Regions from separate parts of the Staphylococcus simiae genome, predicted to be linked through region 1. Evidence: riboswitches for the same ligand, from Rfam matches in the RefSeq annotation. Region 1 holds a riboswitch; the other holds the start of a gene.
What was found. A riboswitch is a leader RNA that binds a small molecule or an ion and turns the genes downstream of it on or off. The one in region 1 is predicted to bind S-adenosylmethionine.
Positions count from the first base shown of each region.

Region 2: linked by a shared signal. The riboswitch ahead of J3R86_RS11555 (MetQ/NlpA family ABC transporter substrate-binding protein) and the one ahead of metK (methionine adenosyltransferase) in region 1 are both predicted to bind S-adenosylmethionine.

Region 1 covers NZ_CP071589.1:1,775,975-1,784,924, forward strand. The annotation lists gene J3R86_RS07975 (sigma-70 family RNA polymerase sigma factor) at 59-529, shown strand; gene J3R86_RS07980 (competence protein ComK) at 549-986, shown strand; gene J3R86_RS07985 (hypothetical protein) at 979-1,422, opposite strand; gene J3R86_RS07990 (transaldolase) at 2,225-2,938, opposite strand; gene J3R86_RS07995 (hypothetical protein) at 3,182-3,484, shown strand; gene crcB (fluoride efflux transporter CrcB) at 3,664-4,032, shown strand; gene J3R86_RS08005 (fluoride efflux transporter FluC) at 4,026-4,379, shown strand; gene J3R86_RS08010 (aldo/keto reductase) at 4,549-5,382, opposite strand; gene J3R86_RS08015 (NERD domain-containing protein) at 5,502-6,410, opposite strand; gene metK (methionine adenosyltransferase) at 6,529-7,725, opposite strand; SAM riboswitch class I at 7,829-7,939, opposite strand; gene pckA (phosphoenolpyruvate carboxykinase (ATP)) at 8,094-8,950, shown strand, end outside.
Region 2 covers NZ_CP071589.1:2,489,096-2,498,045, forward strand. The annotation lists gene J3R86_RS11550 (aspartate aminotransferase family protein) at 1-625, opposite strand, end outside; gene J3R86_RS11555 (MetQ/NlpA family ABC transporter substrate-binding protein) at 835-1,653, opposite strand; SAM riboswitch class I at 1,752-1,861, opposite strand; gene J3R86_RS11560 (FAD-dependent oxidoreductase) at 2,174-3,535, shown strand; gene J3R86_RS11565 (hypothetical protein) at 3,836-4,270, shown strand; gene J3R86_RS11570 (hypothetical protein) at 4,303-5,259, opposite strand; gene J3R86_RS12250 (hypothetical protein) at 5,417-5,548, opposite strand; gene J3R86_RS11575 (fructose bisphosphate aldolase) at 5,687-6,577, shown strand; gene J3R86_RS11580 (PadR family transcriptional regulator) at 6,701-7,294, opposite strand; gene J3R86_RS11585 (YciI family protein) at 7,550-7,864, opposite strand; gene J3R86_RS11590 (class I SAM-dependent methyltransferase) at 7,857-8,729, opposite strand; gene lqo (L-lactate dehydrogenase (quinone)) at 8,887-8,950, opposite strand, start outside.

The sequences.
Region 1 (8,950 bases):
CATTACAGTTTGAATATCCGGAAATAATTGTTATGTACATAACGAGGAGATTCAAATAGTGAATTTTAATGAAATTTATAATAAACACCATAAAATAATACATTATTTGTTAAAAAAATATCATGTATCGTATAATTATGATGAATTTTATCAATTATTGTTGATAAAATTATGGCAACTAAGTACCTCTTATCAAGCTTCTCACAACTGCAATATTAATACTTTTTTATTTACTCGCTTAAAATTCTACCTTTTCGATCTATTTAGACAACAACATCGTATCAATGAGGTTATCTCTTTTGATACCAATTTAATCACTGGTGAGTCATATACCAGTAATTTAAATGATTTCTCACTATATTATAATGAAATGTTACAAATACTAACTACTAGAGAACAACAGTGGCTTTCTTTGCATTTAGCAGGTTATAAACAATACGAAATCGCTAATATAATGAATTTATCTATTTCTACTATAAAAACAACTAAAGCCAATATCAAAATCAAATTATCTCATTACAAAAACTAACTGTAAAGGACAGAATTGAATGAATAATTTCTCCACAAACGAACTACTTTATATTAAAACATCTACATCTGAACAATTATCAACTGACTGTGTTTATACACATTATTCATATAGTTTACCTTATTCGATACACAAAGTTTTGAATTATTATTTAAAGTTACATTTTAAAACATTAGAGTTACAAACTGAGTATGCAAAACGTATGTTAAAAATAAATAAACTCATACCAATTTACATTAATCCTCAAGTTATTTTATTTCCTATAAAACAAAAACGTGCACCAATACAATATTATATTAATGCACGACAAATTATTGGAATTAACGTCAAAAGAAATATCACAATTATTAATTTTAACAATGCTATATCACTAGAAGTCGATGAGCCACATACTTTAATAATGAAAAAATGTCAGGAAAGTTTGATTCTAAGTCAATTAATAACTCAAACTATTTAGAATTAAACTTAGCTTGCAATAATTTTTTGGTAAAAAATGCTGTAACTATCTTAATAAGATAGATACTAACTATCATTAATAAGATAGCACCTATAATTGTTAAAATAACTGTTGCTGTTGATAAATCCACTTTAGGTTGTATAAAAAATTGAACACCAGTTAAACTTGTTATTAATCCAAATAAAAATAAACCTAATAAGCAGACATATGTAAAAACGATACCTAATAATAATAAAAATGTATTATAGCTTTTAGCTGTAGATTTATTAAATACATGATGTCTAAGGTATTCATTTGAATATGCAATTGGCTTATTAAAATGATTTGATTCACTGTCATCAAGTTGTGTTAAATGATTATCTAATTCACGCTTCTCATTCTTATTTAAAAACCATAATTGTTTTTTAACTTTTTTATCAAATGTACTTTTGTTCATAGTTAAGGACAAACGCTCCTTTTTAAATTCATAAAGTCATACTTATTATTGTATTTTATTAATTCTACAGATTTTTATGTATTTAAGCTACATTTTTATTTTGAACTCGGATAATGAATGTCCTTTTCTTTTTTAGAGATCATTAGTAGTGTTTATTAGTACCATTAACTGTTTACATTCGTCGCTGTCGCTTCGAATGCATAAGAGCCTGGGACATAAATCCCAAAAATAATAGCACAAAGATGATTTTATTTTTAAATCGTCTTTGTGCTTCTTTATGTTCAATACTCCGTATTGTAGTTACGCGTTCCCAGGGTGCTGTCTCAGCCTGTAGTCTTCGACTAGCACTGCTCCCTCGGGAGTCTCCACTACAATACTTCGATTTTATGTAATTTTACATGTAAATACTTCAAAAAATTGGTTCTATAATAAATCGGACTGATAGAGAATTTTTAATTATTTTCTATTAGTCCGATTTTTATATTTTGAATATGAAAAAAGCGCAATTATCTCTATAAATAAAAGTGACCAAACAAATAATGGTTCTCTCCCAAATTGGACTGATACATAATTATTTTTTTAGCCTCGCACCCCAGCTTGTACATTATAGTAAAAATTGTGTTGACAGAATTTTTCTTTGCTGGGGCCCCAATGCCCAACCTGCATTCATGAAAAAAACTGGATAACCAGTTTTTTTATGTTGGGTCCCTTCCTAGGGTGCTGTCTCAGGAGTCTCGGCTTCAAAATAATTTATATTTTAAACTATTCACTTTTTATTTATCAGTCCTGAAAAATAAAGAACCTATAATATTGATAATCCTGAACTTTGAATGTCTTTAGCAAAGCCTTTTACTGTGTCTACTGACAATTCTTCAATATCTCGTCCTAAGTTAGTGTTCACTTTTTTAACAACATCTGCTGGACAAGTAATAATATCAGCACCTATTTCATCAGCCTGAATAACATTGATTACTTCACGACAACTAGCCCATAATAATTTAACACCTTTTTTACTATGAGTAATTTCGACTGATTCTTTCATTAAAGGTAGTGGATCCACTCCAGTATCAGCAATGCGACCTGCAAATACTGAAACATAAGTTGGAACGCCTTCAGTAACAGCATCTGTAATTTCTTTAACTTGTTCAATTGTATATACAGCAGTTACGTTTAATCTTACATTATTAGCAGACAACTTTTTAATTAATGGAATTGTCGATTCACCTTTAGTATTCACAATAGGAATCTTAACAAACACATTATCTCCATACTGTTTTAAAATTTCCGCTTCTTTTTCCATAGTTTCTAAATCATCCGCAAATACTTCAAATGAAATTGAAGCATCTGGTATTTCTTTCACTGCTTCTTCTGCAAAAGCTTTATAGTTAGTAACGCCAGCTTTTGCCATTAAACTAGGATTGGTTGTAAAACCATCTACTTCTTTATTTTTATAAGCAGCTTTCATTTGTTCAATATCGTCTCCATCTGCAAAAACTTCAACATTTAATTTTACCATTATGAATTACCTCCATTTACTTGTGAAACTATTGTCTCAAGATACGTCTTTCTCATCAAATATCTCGATATAAAAATTTGTATTATAAATTATTTATAACATGTTATGGTAATTATATGCTAATTATTTGTCTTTATATGAGTTTGAAATTAAATTATATACATCAGTAGTTAATTAATTAACTACTGTTTTAATATGGTTTATGATACGATATGTAAATGATATTGATGCAGGAGGTTTAACATGTCTCGTTCTAAAAAGTTTTTTTACTTATCATGTTTAATGATTATAATTAGCTTCTTTTTTAATACTAACAATGATTTATTAAGTACTATATTTGCTTCAATAGTTAAACTTATTTTTGTCTGTAGTATTGTAAATACAGCGATATTGATTTTGGCAATCTTATTTGCTGATCGTTCAATTAAAGCATTAAAACCTGACTCTGATTGGATTAGAGTTGCTAGTAAATCTTTACCTTGGATTATTTTCGTCGTCATTGTAATTCATGCCCTATCTATGATCCATACTTTTGGTATCATTTAATTTCAAATAAATTAGTTAAAATTCATTTATTAAACAACTTCTATTGTCATTTTATAAAGAAATTCTTTATAGATGTGTAATAGAAGTTTTTATTGACTATAAGTTACAAACAGAAATTTCAAAGACAAACTAAATATTTGTTAAAACTATAAACATAACTTAAATTTTGAGGTGACAAAATGACATATTTGTATATCTTTATAGGTGGCGCTATAGGTGCATTACTTCGCTTTAGTTTATCTATTTTGAACCATGGCTCTACATTCCCAATAGGTACACTAGTAGCTAATTTAATCGGTGCTTTGTTGATGGGTCTAATTACGGCGATTTCAATAAAATTATTTAATAATCATCCAACACTTAAAAAAGCAATTACTACCGGTCTATTGGGTGCATTAACCACTTTTTCAACCTTTCAAGTTGAACTAGTTCAAATGATGGCGCAGCAACAATTTTTACTCTGTCTATGTTATGCATTAACAAGTTATATTTTCGGTATTTTACTTTGTTATTGTGGCATGAAGATTGGAGGCAAAATTAAATGTTAAATATTATATATATATTAATTGGTGGTGGACTAGGTGCGGTCGCAAGGGCTGCCATAACTGATTATTGGAATACCCATCATCAATCTTCATTACCAATAGCAACTTTGATAGTTAACCTTATCGGTAGTATCATTATTGGTATATTATTAGGATTATCAATTCATAATCCTCTTATGTCAAATTTAATTATTACAGGCTTTTTAGGTGGATTAACAACATTTTCTACTCTATCAAAAGAGCTAGTTGAAATGTTAACAACTAAATTTAATATATCGCACTTCGTTACTTATTCCTTACTACAATTCGTAGTAGGCTTTATCGCTTGCTATATTGGTTACCATATTTAAACATACTTCAATTACATCGTTTTATGTTGATTAATAAATACAATTTAGTAGCGTTATAATAGTCGTTTACTACATTGTTAATCAATTCAATCATCATAATAAAGACTTCATTCAACATGGATACACAGTTGTATCAGCTGAATGAAGTCTTTTTTTCATTTATATTTATTCACCCTTCAAATATTTTTGGGTCAGGACCTATTCTTTGATCTTTGTTTAAATTATCAATTTGTGTCATTTCATCATTAGTTAATTCGAAATCAAAAACATTAATATTTTCAATAATACGATTAGGTGTCACTGATTTAGGGATAGTTACTATACCATGCTGTACATTCCATCTAATAATGATTTGAGCTGCTGATTGTCGATGTCTTTGAGCAATTTGTTGAATCGTATCGTCACATAATATTTGAGCATTCATCAATGGTGACCAAGATTCCATTACTATATGTTGCGCTTCTAAATAATGTCTTAATTTATGTTGATTTAAATAAGGATGACATTCCACTTGATTAATCACTGGCTTAAATGAAACTTGCGCAAGTAAAGCTTCTAAATGTTCTGTCTCAAAATTACTGACACCTATATTTTTCAACTGACTATTTTTATATAAATCTTCCATACCTTTCCAAGTATTTATCATTACTGCTTCGTTCGTTCCTGGCCAATGCATTAAATATAAATCTAAATAATCTAAACCTAAGCGATCTAAACTTGCTTGGTATGCTGGCTGTACATTCTCTCTACCAAAATCTTCAAAATACAATTTTGAAGTAATAAATAAATCTTCTCTTTTTAAGCCTGTTGATTCTAAAGCTAGACGTATCCCTTCTCCGACTTTTTCTTCGTTACCATATACTTTTGCTGTATCAATACTACGATATCCCTCTTCAATGGCAAATTTAACTGCTTCTTTACAATCATCATTATTTTCAACTCGAAACGTACCTAAACCAACTTGAGGAATGCTATTACCATTGTAAAATTTTTTATATTGCATTATTGTCGCCTCACTTTTATCTATTTATGCCTATCATAACAAAGCTAGCACTGAAGTGTTAGCTCAAAATAAAAAAACTGAGATAATGACATTATTTAGTCACTATCTCAGTGTTGTTATTAATTAAATGATTCAATTTTATCCATAATATTTTGTAAATCATCAACGTTATATTGAATACGACCGTGGAAAACAAACTTATTAAAGAATTCATCAAGTTGTTCTTTCCCTACTAATACTTTAACAGTAGCATTTTGGTTGTAATTTGAAATTGTAACGTCGCCATCATTCTTAGGGTTAAAATATAATATAGATGTTGGTGTATATTTTGTACCTAATTCTTTTTGTAAATCTTCAGCTAATTGTTTAATTGACTCAAGTTTATCTGAATAATTAACAAATGATAATGATTTTTGGTCATCATTTTGATCCATAATAATAGTCTGTGGTCTAGATGAATCTAAATCTAATGTATTAAATACTTGTTCCATCGGAGGTAAATCTTTAAATTGACCACCACTAATACCATTATAGACATGACCTTTTAATAATTGTGAATCAATAATATATAGACCCGTACGAGTTAATACTAAATGACTGATACGTTCAATATCATTGAATTTGTTACTTGGTAAAAAGATATTTGCCATAATATGCATATCTTCAGGTCTAATACGCTTTTCTTTAACTAATCTTTCACGTATACCAATTAGTCTCATATCAGTAACATATTCACTATGATTTTTAGAGAATAATTTTAACGCATCAATTTCACGGTCTTTCGTACTGACCATTTCATTATAATCTTCTTGTTGTTTTGTTATTGTTTTCTTATTTTCAATACGTTCTTTTTCTAGTTGTTCTTCGTGAGTCTTTTTAATATTTTGTTCTTTTTGCTCATATTTTTCTTCAGTTTGTCGTTTAACTTTCTTTTTACTACCTAATGCTACTAAATAAAGTACAAAGAAAATCAAAGCAATAACAACTGCAGCAATTAATCCAATAACAATTGGTGAAGAGAAATCCATCACAATAACGCTCCTTTTCAAATGTGTCAATATGATAATTATAAAGGATAAAGTAAAGATTTTCGATACATAATATCATTATATACCGAAAATCTTATATATTTTATCTCATTATTTATTATTGTTGTACTGCATCTTTAAGTTCGTTAACTTTATCTAATTTTTCCCATGGTAATAAAACATCAGTACGTCCAAAATGGCCATATGCTGCAGTTTGTTTATAGATAGGTTGTTTTAAATCTAACATCTTAATGATGCCAGCCGGTCTTAAATCAAAATGTTTTCTAACTGCTTCAACTAATTGTCCTTCTGACACTTTACCAGTTCCAAAAGTATCAATTGCAATAGAAACAGGCTCAGCAACACCAATTGCATATGCTAGTTGAACTTCACATTGAGCTGCTAGTCCAGCTGCAACAATATTTTTAGCAACATAACGTGCAGCATAAGCAGCTGAACGGTCTACTTTTGTTGGATCCTTACCACTGAAACAACCACCACCATGACGTGCATAACCACCGTATGTATCTACGATAATTTTACGCCCTGTTAATCCAGCATCACCTTGTGGTCCACCAATTACAAAACGACCAGTTGGGTTGATATAAAATTTAGTTTGCTCATCTAATAAATTCTCAGGTACAGTTGGATAAATAACTTGTGTTTTAATATCTTGTTGAATTTGTTCTAATGTCACATCTTCTGAATGTTGAGTTGACACAACAATTGTATCGATACGCACTGGATGATCTTGTTCGTCGTATTCAACAGTCACTTGAACTTTACCATCAGGACGTAAATAATCTAGTATATGGTCTTTTCTAACATCAGATAAACGTTTTGCTAATTTATGTGATAAATCAATAGCTAAAGGCATATAAGAATCTGTTTCATTTGTAGCAAATCCAAACATTAATCCTTGGTCACCCGCACCTGTTGCTTCAATTTCTTCTTCTGAATTATTATCACGATATTCTAATGCTTGATCTACACCTTGTGCGATATCTGGTGATTGTTCATCGATTGCCGTTAAAATTGCCATTGTTTCATAATCGTAGCCATATTTAGCTCTAGTGTAACCAATGTCTTTAATTGTTTCTCTTACTACTTTTGGAATATCTACATAAGTCGTTGTAGATATTTCTCCAGCTATTAAAGCCATACCTGTAGTTACTGTTGTTTCACATGCCACTCGTGCATTTGGATCATCTTTCAATATCGCATCTAATATAGCATCTGACACTTGATCAGCTATTTTATCTGGATGTCCTTCTGTTACTGACTCTGAAGTAAATAATCGTTTGTTATATAACATAATTTGCTCCTTTTATTTTAAATTACGACAATTCTCTTGTATGAGCTAATTAAAAAGGCCTTCTAACTATTTACATAGAGAGAAGGCCTAATACGTCCATTCGCTCTTATCGTTCAGACCTATATGTCTGCAAACGGTTTGGCACCTTTCTTTTATAAAAAAGAGGTTGCTGGGTTTCATTGGGTCCATGTCCCTCCACCACTCAGGATAAGAGAATCCGTTAAGAATAATAGTACCGAATTACAGAATTAATGTCAATTTTTGGTATAAAAATTTACTATAAAATATTGTAGATTAATTATTTCAATGTGTTATACTATTTAAATGTAAAGGCTTACATTTAAATTATCGCTTTGGAGGGATTTAGGATGTCAGTAGATAGTTACACTGAATCAACTAAAATAGACAACTTATTAAAGAAACCATCTTCACTTTTCCAACTTTCAACAACGCAATTGTATAATAAAATACTGGACAATGATGAAGGTGTACTCACAGAATTAGGCGCTGTTAATGCTAGCACAGGTAAATATACTGGTCGCTCACCTAAAGACAAATTTATTGTCACAGAACCTTCTTATAGAGATAACATTGATTGGGGAACTATTAATCAACCCATTGATGAAGAAACATTCTTAAGTTTATACCATAAAGTGTTAGATTATTTAGATCAAAAAGATGAACTGTATGTCTTTAATGGATACGCAGGTAGTGACAAAGATACCATGTTAAAACTAACAGTCATTAATGAACTGGCTTGGCATAATTTATTTGCTAAAAATATGTTCATTAGACCTGAATCTAAAGAAGAAGCATCAAAAATAAAACCCAATTTCACAATTGTTTCAGCACCACATTTTAAAGCTGATCCAAAAGTTGACGGTACAAATTCAGAGACGTTCGTTATTATTTCTTTCAAACATAAAGTGATTCTAATTGGTGGTACTGAATATGCCGGAGAAATGAAAAAAGGTATCTTCTCTGTTATGAATTATTTATTACCAATGCAAGACATTATGAGCATGCATTGTTCAGCAAATGTCGGAGAAAAAGGCGATGTTGCTTTATTCTTCGGTTTATCAGGTACAGGTAAAACGACTTTATCTGCAGATCCTAAACGTAAATTAATTGGTGATGATGAACACGGTTGGAACAAAAACGGTGTCTTCAATATCGAAGGTGGATGTTACGCTAAAGCTATTCACTTATCAAAGGAAAAAGAACC
Region 2 (8,950 bases), 710 kb from region 1:
CCACTTCATCTGCAGGTACATACTTAGCAAACATTTCTTTTAAAGGAGCTAAATATTCTTCCACAGTGTTTGGTTGCTGTTGCTCATACATGCCTCGATACTTATCTGGAAAAGGGATATGATAGAATCCATTTAATAGTGGTCCATAGTTTTTACGCATATTTAAGCTAATAGATGACATTGATAACGCACCAAAAGTTGAACCATGATACGCATTAGTAAAGCTAATGACATAAGGTCTACCAGTATAACCTCTAGCAAATTTGACAATACCATCATTTGCATCTGAACCTGACAATCCAAATGTTACACGTTTTTCAAAATCACCTGGTGTAATGTCACAAAGTTTTTTAGCTAATTTAACTAGTGGTTCGTGATACATATATGCTGGTGTATAATGGATAAATTTATCTACTTGATCTTTAATAGCTTCACTCACTTGTTTAGGTGCATGTCCAACATTTTGAGAACTTGCACTTGCTAATAAATCAATATACTCTTTGCCTTCAACATCTACTAATGTTGCACCATAACCATGATCAATCACTAGCGGATAATATTTAATACGACCTGATTTAGCAAAATATTGTTCATCTTCTTCAATTAAATCATAAGCTTTACTCATATTACTTCATCCTCCCATTGCCTTGTTTATTAAAAAACTAGTTTTAATTCCCCATATTTTTCAATTAATGATAGTATTCAATATACTAATAAAATTCTGATTTGTAAATATATTCTGACAATTATAACTTATAGAATAATACTACACTCTTACTTTCACAAAAAAATCTGGACTTATGTGTTGTAGCACCAGTCCAGATAACATTAACTTTATTTAGCTTGGTAAGGAATAACATCCTTGCCATATGTCTTTTTAATGTAGTTTTGTGTGTCTTTAGAACGTAAGACCTCCAATAACGCTTGAATTTTAGCGTCCTTTTTATGACCAGATTTAACAGCGATGATATTAGCAAATGGTGACGATTCACCTTCAAGCTCAATCGCATCTTTAGATGGTATCAAACCATTATCCAATGCATAATTAGAGTTCATAATTACTGCTGCACCTTCCCCACTATTATAGGTCTTTGGAAGAAACTCAGCACCTTGTTGGTGATTAAATTTTAACTTCTTTTTATTTTCTTTGATGTCTTCAAATTTAGCATCTTCTATATTGACACCTGGTTTTAATTTTATTAATCCTTTATTAACAAAAAATGATAAAAAGCGTCCTTCTTCTGCTGGATTATTAGAGACATAAATCGTTGAACCTTGTGGTATGTCTCTAATATCTTTATATTTCTTACTATATACGCCCATTGGTGTTGTAAATACTTTACCTACTTCTTCTATATCGTAACCGTGACTTCTTTTTTCAGCTTTTAAATAAGGAACGTGCTGAAAGAAATTAGCATCAACATCTCCTTTATCTAGTAATTTATTAGGTACTTTATAATCATTAACAATTTTAACTTCTAAGTCATAGCCTTTCTTCTTCATTTGTTCTTTAGCGTACTTTAAGACATCTCCATGTGGTGCTGGTGATGCTGCTACTGTTATCTTTTTATCTTCAGAAGATTTGCCACCACCACAAGCAGCTAAACTTATCACTAATATACTTAATACGACTATAGCCATTATTTTTTTCATATGTAAGCCCACCTTTCTTGTTAACTACTCAATAAAGAAAGTTACTTATCATACAACAAAAAAGCTTCCTCCTGTTTAAGAGAAAGCCCATGTTCTTTCTCTCATCTTCAAAAGTAGTAAGCTACTTTATTGTGATTTAGCACCATGTCTTTGGTAAGACGGTTGCTGGGCTTCATAGGGCACATCCCTCAGCCTCTCTTGATAAGAGTCTCATTTATTGAATTGAATTTATCCTATCACTGCTTCATTTTAAAGTCAATATTAATTCTGAAAATTCCGATAATAATAATACGCGTTCACTTACGATAAGACTGTATAATAGTTTAATTCGACTACTTGGTGAATTGTCTTACTTTTCATTTCAGATCATTTTTTATATTCAATTTTGACATTTTTTTGAAAACTATTAGATTCTCTATATTATTTTGTGTAATAAATATTTTATGTGGTAAATAACTAATATCACTATTTAATTTAAAGGTATATTTTATTATAGATTGAAAATTGGAGGTAACAAATTATGAAATATGTTGTAGTAGGAACATCACATGCAGGTTATGAGGTTATAGAAACACTTTTAAAAGAAGACCCTCAAGCACAAATAGAAGTCTTCGAAAGTGGCGATAAACCTTCGTTCTTATCTTGTGGTATTCAAAGTTATTTAGAAGACGTATCACCTTCACTAGATTCATTACATTATGCTACGACTGCTTCTTATGAGAAACAAGGTGTTAATATTCACGTTAATACGACAGTTGTAGATTTAGATACAGATAATAAAACGATCACCGTAGAACATGATGATACTAAAGAAAATATTAGTTATGACAAACTATTTTTAAGTCCAGGTGGCAGTGCTGTTAAACCACCTATTACAGGCATTGATGATTATAATAATGTCTTCTTTATGCGTGGTCGTGAATGGGCAGATAAAATCAAGCAACGCATGCCTCATGCTAAAAAAGCAGTTGTAGTAGGCGGTGGATATATTGGTATCGAAGCTGCTGAAGCATTTGCTAAAGCTGGCATCGAAACTAAAATTATTGATGTTGCTGAGCGTATTTTAAGCACGTATTTAGATCCTGAATTCACAAATATTTTAGAACAAAATTCAAAACAACATCATTTAGAATTTATTGGTGGTGAATCAGTTAAAGAAATTACTGGTAACGACAATGGCGATGTAACAACAGTAATTACTGATAAAGGTGAATATCAAGCAGACACTGTGTTATTCGCAGTAGGTGTAGCCCCTGCTACTAGTTGGCTTAAAGATAAAATTGACTTAGGCACTAAAGGTATTATTACTATTGATCATCATCAACAAACTTCAGCACCTGATGTATACGCAGGTGGCGATGCAACAATGGTACCATTTGCGCCAATAGAAGAAGATCGCTATATTGCTTTAGCAACAAATTCACGTCGTCAGGGTGTTACTGCAGCGTTAAATATGGTTGGTAAATCTGCTACGATGCCTCGTGTATCTGGTACATCTGGCCTACAGTTATTTGATTATAAATTTGGTCAAACAGGTGTACATGGCACTGAAGCTGATAATTATGACGGTCATCTAGGACAACAATATGTTGAAGAACGTATTAGACCTAAATTTATGCAAGATGATACTACAGTGCATATGAAAATAATATTTGATAAAGATAGTCATCGAATATTAGGTGGTCAAGTGATGTCAACTGAAGATGTCACACAAGCAATCAACACATTGTCAGTAGCGATTTCAGCTGGCTTTACTTTAGAACAGCTTGCAGTTCAAGATTTCTTCTTCCAACCTGATTATGATAGACCATGGCATTATTTAAATGTTCTTGCTCAACAAGCACTAGGACAATCATACGGTAGCGATCAAATGCTATTCTAAACATACTACAAAAAGCTGTGAAGAGATTTTTCTTCACAGCTTTTTTTATAACTATAGCGCCTGGAATAAAACGGATTTGATGCTTAATTTGATGCGTTTGGCAGTAACTGTCTGGAATATAAAGTGTTGAAAAATTAGCGTTTTATAATTCTAGTCAGTCTTGTAGGGTGAGTAAGACCCCAGCAAAGAAAAATTTTATATCTGTTCCATTCCCTCAAGGTGTCGTGCCATCAATAATGACATATTTTTCTCCATTTAGGGAAATATGAGTATATATATATTATTGAGGTGACATTTTTTATGTATTTAAAATGGCTTTATCATAGCTTAGCAGCAATTGTTATCAGTCTTGTATTACTATTGAGTACGGCAATCATCGATCGTTTCAATCAAGGATTTTATCTAAATCAATTATTATTAAATATTGATTTTATTGCTAATCCTGCAGATACACCATATATCATTGAAGTACTTCTACATTTAGCCCTCGGATTATCAATATATGTGATATTTGTCTTCATTTATCGTTATGTTCAACATTTTTATTTATTATGTTATGGCTTCTTGTTCATCGTATTTTTGGTACTATATCCATTACTTATTGTTATAGCTGTACGTCCAATTTTTCAATTTAATATGTTGGCATGGCTATGGTGGGTGGTATGTCATATATTATTTATGTGGTTAATGATGATGGCTATTTCTATGATTGAAAAGCAAAATAAAAGGAACTAGAGACGTTATTTTCGCCCTAATTCCTTTTGCTATTATATTTCGTCGCCATGTTCATCATATTTTGTGACGTTGCCATCACTATCAATAATATATGAACCCGCTAAATCACCATTTTTATCTGTATAAGAGAATCCCCATTTACCATCACCCATTTGTTCAGGTTCTTTATATGTGTATTTATCTGTATTTAAAAGATGACCTTCATAGTCTTCAACTGCATCAATAACATTACTACGTGTAATCTTTTTACTTGATTGATGATTATTTGAAGTATCAGTTGATGAATCATCACTATCAGAATCTGAGTTAGTTGATTGATCACTATCAGTTGTTTGTCCACTTTGGAAGTATTTTTTAACTTGTGTAATTTCACTTTCACTGGCATCATACAACTTCACAGTTTTAGTGTTATTAATAATGTTATTCGTCTCTTTCTCAGAATAATCAGCTTCCGACCATCTTAAATCTTGAAAATGAGATGGCGCAAAATACATCGTTATTGTGCCATCGTTATTATTCTTATAAATAACATGACCTGCTGCATTAGCAGAAGCAGTAATAACTTGTGTACCATCAGGATATTTCGCAGAATGCTCTGGTAACGTTGGATTAATAGCTTCTCCTGAGATGTCTCTATTTTCTAACTTCAAATCGCCAAAAGGTGTATCTTTACCATTTCTATAATCAGGTAAGCCTGTTAACCAAACTTTAGCAATATAATCTTCCGACGTAGTATCTTGTTGACTCTTACTACTTTGTTGGCTTTTGCCACTTTGTTGATCTGAAGACTGGCTTTCATTCGATTGTTTATTATTACTTTGCTCATCATTAGATAGTTTTTTATCTTTATTGGTGTTTTGTGTTTGCTTAGTTGAATCTGTATGTTGTTCTTTACTACCTTGATTTGATGAAGATTCCTGATTATTGTTTTGATTACATCCGACAAGTAAAACTGTTAAACCTAATGTGACTGCTGCTAATTTTTTCATTTAAAATCCCCTTAATGATCTATATAATACTTTTATTATATACTTAATAACTACTTAAAAATAGCTTAAATATGTATTTTACACATATTTTTATTTTAAAATTATATTGCGGTATGTATGAATAGAGTTTATGGCTTATCTTCAATTAAGTCATCGCTCATTGGTAATCATCAATCCGCTTTATATCATCAAGACGATATACAGTCACCTTCCAATCTTTATGTAATTGAACTGCTAATGTCGATTTTCCTGAACCTGGACTCCCTACAATCAGTATTTTATGTGCCATTAGCCACCTCCTGTGTCTTTAATCCTCAACACTAAAATTTTAATTTACATTTTACACTAAAAACAAGCTTAATAACTTGAGAAATTCTAGCATTTTCATCATACTGTAAGTGGATGATATAGTTAAGGAGTGAATTATATGAATAAAGAACAATTAGAAAAAATGAAACATGGTAAAGGTTTTATTGCTGCATTAGACCAAAGTGGTGGTAGTACACCTAAAGCACTTAAAGAATATGGTGTTAACGAAGATCAATATAATACAGAAGATGAAATGTTCAAACTTGTTCATGATATGCGTACTCGTGTCGTAACTTCACCTGCATTTTCACCTGATAAAATTTTAGGTGCTATTCTTTTCGAACAAACAATGGATCGTGAAGTTGAAGGTAAATATACTGCTGATTACTTAGCTGATAAAGGTATCGTTCCTTTCTTAAAAGTAGACAAAGGTCTAGCTGAAGAAAAAAATGGTGTTCAATTAATGAAACCTATCGATAATTTAGACGAAGTATTAGATCGTGCTAATAAACGTCACATTTTCGGTACAAAAATGCGTTCTAACATTTTAGAATTAAATGAAGAAGGTATTAAAGAAGTTGTTGCTCAACAATTTGATATTGCTAAAAAAATTATCGCTAAAGGTTTAGTACCAATTATTGAACCTGAAGTAAATATCAATGCTAAAGATAAAGCTGAAATTGAAAAAGTATTAAAAGCTGAACTTAAAAAAGGCTTAGACAACTTAAATGATGATCAATTAGTAATGTTAAAATTAACTATCCCAACTGAACCAAACTTATACAAAGACTTAGCAGAACATCCAAATGTTGTACGTGTCGTTGTATTATCAGGTGGCTATAGCAGAGACGAAGCAAACAAATTATTGAAAGACAATGATTTATTAATCGCTAGTTTCTCACGTGCCTTAGCTAGTGACTTACGTGCTAGCCAATCAGAAACTGAATTCAATAAAGCATTAAGTGATGCTGTTGATTCAATTTACGATGCATCAGTAAACAAAAACTAATATATAAATGACACAAGCACCAGTAAGAAATATATCTTACTGGTGCTTTTTTTAGTTCTCTAATAAATTGGCTAGCAAGATAACCTTTAAATTATCTTGCTAACTGAACATATTGTAGATTCATTATACTTCTTTATGGTCTTCTTCTGTACCTAAGAAGTCTTTTAGTTGTTGCGTTGTTTGATCGATGATGTGATCAAATTGTTGTTTTTGATCATCATCTTTCATTGCTTGTTGACTTGCTTTGAACATCAATTTAAAGACTTGTTGCAATTGCTCACGAGCTTCATGCATTTTGTCAAAGTCCATATGTTTAAATTGTTCTAAACGTTGCGTAAATTCATCTTTATCAACATTATCTGCCAAGAAATCTTTACCTTCTTGAGTAATACTATACACTTTTTTATTTCCTTGTTGTGAAATAGAAACAAAGTCACGATCTTCTAACATTTGTAAAATTGGATAAACTGATCCTGGGCTTGGTGAATAGAATCCTTTGAAACGTCCTTCTAAATCTTTAATAATTTGATAACCATGTTTTGGTTCTTCTTCCAACATTTGTAAAATAATAAATTGTAAATTACCTTTTTTGAAAAATCGATCTCTGATATTACGTGAGCTAGGTTCACCAAAATCTAAATTTTGAAAACCTTTACCAAATCCAAATCCTTCATGTTTCATCATATGTGCTCTCATATCATGTCTTCTATTAAACATTGTCATCATCCTTTTCTTTTTCGATATATCGATATAATAAACGATATATCGAAAACAGTCAAGCGATATATCGAAAAGAACATAAAAAAGAAGTAGGATTGAAATAAAATTGCTAAAAATTATTTCGTCATCCTACTTCGTAAAGACGTACCAAAATCGTAAAATGTTGATCTGTTAATACTTTATAACTTAGACAGTTGTCACTATATATATCATACACTTTATCTCAGACTCTTGTTGCAACTATATTTGATTTTAGAATGGTCGATTGATAGTTAAATTATTTAAATCGCCAAACATTGGTTTCCACTCTTCTACAGTATACTCTGCTACTAATCCTTGATACCAATAAGGGTCATTTTCTAATAATGTTTGTAACTTTTGTTCATTATCCGCTTTTAAAATCAAATATGCTTCTTTACGTTGCTCATCCTCATTCTCAATAGGTCCTGAAATTGCTAAATAACCTTTTGTCGTAAGTTGATATAAATATTTCACATGTGCTTCTAAATGTTCTTTCCATCCTTGTAAATCTGTATGCACAAATTTCACTATATAATAATTAGTCATGATGATCACCTTCTTTAGCATGTATAAGTACTTTTCCAAATTTACCACCTGTGGTAACAGGTATAGTTGTACCGTACTTATCTTGTAAATAATGTTGAATATCATTCAACATTGCAGTAGATACTTCAATATCAAAGTCAGTAAACCATGTAGGTAATTGATTCATTACATCTTTTAAAGCCATATCTGTTGTTTTAGTATGTCGTTCAATTAGTGTTTGGTACGTATAATTATTTACATATAGCAATTGTAATAGATAGTACATATCTGCTGTTGTGGGTACACTTTGTAAGTTAAATTGTTCTATTAATTCATCTACTAATTTATTTTCTTTAGGACCTGCCATTAAACTGACATAAACATATTTATTAGCAATTTTTAAAGCTTTTTGTACTGCTTCCCAATCAATTACAGCAGGACACATTGAAGCAAATACAAAGTCATGATGTCCTATTTCAGTTGCCGTTTTATTTTCGAAAGCTGCAGTCATAACATTAACGTCTACATCGTATGTTGTGGCGTTTTTGATTAATAATTCGCTTAATAGTGGAGAAGGCTCTACAGCAGTTACTGATGCACCACGCTGTGCGAATGGTACACTAAATACACCGGATGCTGCACCAACATCTAAGATGGACATATGATTGAACGTTGGAATTTGTTGCTCTATCCATTTTATAATACGTTCGGTACGCGCCTTGCCCTCTTCACTAAATGACTGGCAATCATAATTCATGGCCCATTTTTCAAATTCTGGTGAATCATATGAACCTAAGCCTGCACGCTTCATTTTCTTTAGTGACGTATTTGGATCATTACGCCATTGATTTTCCCAAAATTGACTACTAAATATCGACTTTGACATAATTTATCTCCTCTTTTCTATATATATGTATAGTAACGATTGATAAATTCAATGAACAGTATAACGACTTTGCTATTACTATAAACCAATAGATAAATAAAAAAAGACCCACACAAGTATTACTTTGCTTGTGTGGACCCTTATAATTTATGAAGAATTAGTCGTTATAGTAACCTAATTCTAAGTCTTTTGAAGTTTGTTTACGGATTTTTCTCATTAAT